Linked DNA regions of [Eubacterium] eligens ATCC 27750. The protein of the gene in region 1 interacts with the protein of each later gene in a pairwise test. Links are inferred from orthologs where the notes say so. Each region holds a gene or a part of one and is shown in the gene's direction. Other genes may lie near its edges.

Region 1 (2,808 bases):
CATCATCTGTAAGAGCATCATCATATTCAGCCTGTGAAATATATCCCTGATCTTTCATATTAAGAAGAACCTGGCTTTGTCTGTCTCTGTTTCTGTCAGCGTGTCTTATTGGATTAAGACCGGTAGGACTTTTAGTGATAGAGGCAATAACTGCGCACTCGCTTAATGAAAGCTCAGATACATCTTTATTAAAGTAACCTTTCGCAGCAGCCTGGACACCATAATAGCCGTTTCCAAGATTAATAGTATTAAGATAGTTCTCAAGTATTGATTTCTTTGACATTACAGTTTCAAGCTTTATGGCAAGATACTGTTCCTGTACTTTTCGTTTTATCTTTTCAATGTCAGATTCGTTGTAGGCATTAAATACATTATTCTTAATCAGCTGCTGTGTAATTGTACTGGCACCCTGCGACATGTGTCCTGAAGAAAGAGTGATAGATGCAGCTCTTAAAATACCTTTCATGTCTATGCCGTTATGCTCATAAAAACGTTCATCCTCAATAGCAATAAATGCATGCTGAAGATTTAAAGGAATCTGGTCAATGGTAACATAAGTCCTGTTAGCTCCAGCAGATGAAAGTGTCTGTATTTCATTATTATCAGTATCATATATTTTGGTCGCAAATCCTTCGGGCGAAACATTAATAGAAGCTATATCAGGAGCGTTTTCTATAATTCCCTGAAATGAACCGAATACAAGGCATGAACCTGCTACAACTAATGCTATTATTCCGACCAGAGCCAGCTTTATAAAAAATATACCTAATTTGGTGCCAAGCTTGGTAGTAGCTGAATTGAGCAGCTTTTTCTTTTGTTTTATGCCTTTATCACCATAATTCATATATTGTCCTCCTTAATAAAGTCATGATATTATATCATAAAAAGAAGGCACAGGCAAATAATTGGAGTTGTGCCGAGTGATTTGGAAAAGGAAAAAATATGAAAAAAATAATTAAAAACGGACAGGGAGAATATATAGAGAAAAAATCAAAATTTATAGCGCATATTTTTAATGTTGAAAGCGAACAACAGGCAGCAGCCATAATAGCAGAAGCAAAAAAGAAATACTGGGATGCCAGACATAACTGTTATGCCTATATACTTGGGGATAAAGGGGAGATACAGAGGTTTTCAGATGATGGAGAGCCGTCTGGGACAGCAGGAAAACCAATACTGGAAGTATTATCGGGCAATGAATGCAGTAATTGCCTGTGCATTGTAACAAGATATTTTGGAGGAGTATTGCTTGGAACAGGCGGTCTTATAAGGGCGTATACAAGTGCATCAAAGGAGGCACTGGATGATTGTCTGACAGGAGAGCTTGTTGAAGGAGTGCATGCATATCTTGATGCTGATTATAATTATGTGGGGAAAATACAGCATTTATGTACACAGTATGACATTACAATTGTTAATACAGAATATTCAGATAATGTAATATTTGAATTGATGATGGAGAAGCAGGTTCGGCAGAGGTTTGAGAAAGCACTGACAGAAATGTCATCAGGCAGGATAGGACTAAGAGACATTAAGGAAGTTAAAATGTACAGAGATGGCAGAGGAATATTGAGCCTGTAAAATATGAATAAAAAATTAACAGTAGTAAAAAATAACAATACAATGGTCAACTTTTGTGAATCTAAAAGAATAATATGTAAAAGTGATGTAAAAAAACATAAAAAATGCGAGTGTGCTAGTGCATTTTTTACATAAAAATATGATAGTTATTGAAAGAAAAAGTATTCTTACGAAATAATTCAGACAAAAAATTAAGAAAAATTAAAAAAATGTGAACATGGCAAACCGCATAAATACTGGAGTTTCACACAAAACACAAAAAAAATACAATATTTATTAAAATTAGTCTTGTTAAAATAGTACAAAAATGATAATATATCAATGTCTAAAAAACGAAATGGGGGTTAAGCCCCGAAAACCAAATAAGGAGGGTTTTAAGGTTTATGAAAAGACATTAAAGAAGTTTGCTGCTGTAGGTTTAACACTTACATCAGTAGTAGGACTTGTTGCTTGTGGTTCTAAGAACAACACTACAGACAGCAAAAAGGAAACAGTTGACTGGGCTTCAGTTGAAAAGCCAGGTAAGTTTACAGTTATGGTAGACGGAACTATTGTTAAGGAAACTAACGGAGCTGCTGAGTTCTATAAGTATTATAAGGAACTTACAGGACTTGATATTGAGTGGATTCGTCCAGATCACTCAAGCTACGCTGACTCTGTAAAGAACACATTCGCATCAGGAGACCTTCCAGATGTAGTTCTTCTGAACTCAGATTATCTTGCAAACTTCGCATCAAACGGATATCTTTGGGATATGACAGATGCTTGGGAGCAGTCAGCTACTAAGAATTCAGGAAGACTTACTGATATGGCTGATGCTGTTATGGCAGGTAATGTACTTGCTGGTCCAGACGGAACAAAGGCTCTTTACGGCTTCTCACCAACACGTGGTAACGGATGCTGTACATATGTAAAGGCTTCTGCATTAAAGGCAGCTGGATTAGACCCAGATAAGGTTGCTAATGAGACAATGACATATGATCAGTACTATGATATGCTTAAGAAGATTCAGGCAGCATCATCTAACAAGAACTATGTAATCTCTACATCAGGTTTTGTTGCTGGTGGTAACAAGCCAGAAGCTCCATATACTAACTACCTTCCAGAATTCTATCAGGATGCTCAGTTCACATTCTATCTTAAGGATGGAAAGTATGTAGATGGATTCTCAGAAGAAGCAATGAAGAAGGCTATGGACAGACTTAAGACAGCAATTGATGACAAGAT
Region 2 (3,067 bases), 830 kb from region 1 along the record:
GGGCAGTTTCCGATGAGGAACAGAATTATAAGTGGCATTGCAGATGCGTTAATTGTGGTTGAGGCAAGACAGAAGAGTGGCTCTCTTATAACTGCGGATCAGGCATTGGAGCAGAACAGGGATGTTTATGTTGTCCCGGGAAGAATAGGTGATTCGTTATCAGAAGGATGTCTGAAACTTATAAAGGAAGGTGCGCAGATGATTACATCACCGATGGATGTATGTGCTACGGAGAGTATTAACAGATATCTTAATAAAAACATAAAACAATGTGATTTCCCGAATGATTTGAATGATGCTGGTATATTTGAAGGCAATTTAAAAAAATCAGGGCTTGCAAGCCCTAAAAATATGGTGTATAGTCAAATCAATTTGTTTCCGGTAAGTCTGGAGACAATTGTTAATAATTCTAGGATAAGTCTGGTAGAGGCGGAGGGGATTCTGCTTGAGCTGGAGCTTGATGGGCTTATTGAAGAGGTTTCAAAGAATTATTATATAAGGAAGCATATTTGATTTGGAGGGCTATAGATGCATAAGTATTTGGTTATAGTGGAGTCACCTGCCAAGGTAAAGACTATCAGTAAATTCCTTGGAGCTAATTACAAGGTAATGGCGTCACAGGGACATGTAAGGGATTTGCCTAAGAGCCAGATGGGAGTTGACATTGAACATGATTATGAACCTAAATATATTACGATAAGGGGAAAGGGAGATATTCTTGCTGCTTTAAGAAAAGAAGCGAAGAAAGCTGATAAAGTATATCTCGCAACCGATCCCGACCGCGAGGGAGAAGCTATTTCATGGCATCTTGCAGCGGCACTTAAATTAGAAGATAAAGATATATACAGAATTACATTTAACGAAATCACTAAGAATGCAGTTAAGGCATCATTGAAAGAAGCAAGAAAGATTGATATGAATCTTGTCGATGCTCAGCAGGCGAGAAGAGTATTAGACCGTGTTGTTGGTTATGGAATCAGTCCATTATTATGGGCTAAGATTAAAAGAGGCTTAAGTGCTGGAAGAGTTCAGTCTGTTGCTTTAAGAATGATATGTGACAGAGAGAATGAGATAGATGAATTTATTCCAGAAGAATACTGGTCTATGGAAGCTGTTCTTAATATTAAAGGGGAGAAAAAGCCTTTAATTGCAAAGTTCTATGGCGATGAGAATGGAAAAATTGAAATTAAGAATGGTGCACAGATGCAGGATATTCTTGATGAAGTAAAGAAGAGTGATTTTAGTATTGAAAGCATTAAGAGGGGAGAAAAGGTAAAGAAATCACCACTTCCATTTACTACAAGTACACTTCAGCAGGAAGCAGCTAAAACTCTTAATATGTCTACAAAGCGTACAATGAATATTGCACAGCAGTTATATGAAGGCGTTGATATTAAAGGAAGAGGAACAGTAGGTCTTATTACGTATTTAAGAACAGATTCTACAAGAGTTGCAGATGAGGCTAAGGTATCATCCAGAGAATATATAAGCCAGAATTATGGAGAAAAATATATTCCCCAAGAAGCTAATGCCAAGAAGGATGATAAGAAGATTCAGGATGCACATGAGGCTATCAGACCAACTGATCTTAACTTATCACCGGCAATAGTAAAGGAATCTTTACAGAGAGATCAGTTCAGGCTTTATCAGCTTATCTGGAAAAGATTTGTTGCAAGCCAGATGGCACCGGCTGTATATGAAACGACATCAGTAAAGATTATGGCAGGAAAGTACAGATTCAGCGTAGCAGCTTCTAAGGTTATGTTTGATGGTTTTATGTCTGTATATAAGAATGATGATGACAATGAAGAAAATAATACTCTTGCGAAAGGACTGGACGAGAATTCAGAACTTTCATTGGAAGATGTCAATGGAGTGCAGCATTTTACACAGCCACCTGCACATTTTACAGAAGCATCATTAGTAAAGGCGCTTGAGGAACAGGGAATAGGCAGACCAAGTACTTATGCTCCTACAATATCTACAATTATTGCAAGACATTATGTTATTAAAGAGAATAAGAATCTTTATATTTCAGAGCTTGGAAATGCGGTTAATAATATAATGATAACAGCTTTTCCTACTATTGTAGATGTTAAGTTTACAGCTAATATGGAGTCTCTTCTTGATGGCGTTGCAGAAGGAACCGTGGAATGGAAGGAAATTATAAGAAACTTTTATCCTGATCTTAAAGTTGCAATTGATGAAGCGGAGAAGGAACTTGAACATGTTAAGATAGAAGATGAAGTAACTGATGTTATTTGTGATAAATGTGGCAGAAATATGGTTATTAAGTATGGCCCTCATGGTAAGTTCTTAGGGTGTCCGGGATTTCCTGAATGTCATAATACCAAACCGTATCTTGAAAAGATTGGAGTTCCATGTCCTAAGTGTGGAAAAGATGTTATCATAAAGAAAACAAAGAAGGGAAGAACCTTCTATGGATGTGATGGCTACCCTGATTGTGATTTCGTATCATGGCAGAGACCGTCTGAGAAAAAATGTCCTAAGTGTGGCGGATATATGGTTGAGAAAGGCAATAAAATTGTATGTGCTGATGAGACATGCGGCTATGTAGAGAATAAGAATGACAAGGAACAATAACCGGGTGGTTATTATCAGAAGAAGGATGGGAGATTTACAATGAGTGTTCAGCTTCTTGATAAAACAAGAAAAATCAATAAGCTGCTCCACAATAATCATTCACACAGAGTTGATTTTAATGATATCTGTGATGTGCTTAGTGGAATATTAGAGTCTAATGTTCTGGTTATAAGTCAGAAAGGAAAGATTCTGGGAGCAGGATACTGGAATAATATTGATAGAATAGGCGAACTTATAACAGCGGATGTGGGTGGATTCGTTGACAAGATGTTTAATGAAAGACTGCTTGGAGTATTATCCACAAAGGAGAATGTTAATCTTCTTACACTGGGGTTTACCAGTGGCAGTGAAAGAAAATTTAATGCAATTATTGCACCAGTTGAGATTGCCGGAGAACGGCTGGGAACATTATTTATGTATAAATGTATCAGTGATTATGAAATTGATGATATTATTTTATGTG

What was found. The genes of interacting proteins can lie anywhere in the genome.
Region 2: the proteins of EUBELI_RS07690 (region 1) and topA interact in binary tests that used the Escherichia coli proteins (3 or more experiments, as listed by UniProt). The link is inferred for [Eubacterium] eligens ATCC 27750 from one-to-one orthologs.

Annotation. Positions count from the first base shown.
Region 1 is NC_012778.1:1,652,893-1,655,700, reverse strand. What follows is about bases 33-2,761. They hold EUBELI_RS07690 (YigZ family protein), read left to right. Parts: upstream 33-942; coding sequence 943-1,581; downstream 1,582-2,761. Other genes in these bases: EUBELI_RS07685 (type 2 periplasmic-binding domain-containing protein), read left to right, coding at 1,919-2,761; EUBELI_RS07695 (transglycosylase domain-containing protein), read right to left, coding at 33-844. Also shown: more of EUBELI_RS07695, read right to left, coding at 1-32; more of EUBELI_RS07685, read left to right, coding at 2,762-2,808.
Region 2 is NC_012778.1:819,389-822,455, forward strand. The notes cover bases 79-3,066. They hold topA (type I DNA topoisomerase), read left to right. Parts: upstream 79-528; coding sequence 529-2,604; downstream 2,605-3,066. Other genes in these bases: dprA (DNA-processing protein DprA), read left to right, coding at 79-513; codY (GTP-sensing pleiotropic transcriptional regulator CodY), read left to right, coding at 2,644-3,066. Also shown: more of dprA, read left to right, coding at 1-78; more of codY, read left to right, coding at 3,067-3,067. UniProt on the Escherichia coli protein: Releases the supercoiling and torsional tension of DNA, which is introduced during the DNA replication and transcription, by transiently cleaving and rejoining one strand of the DNA duplex.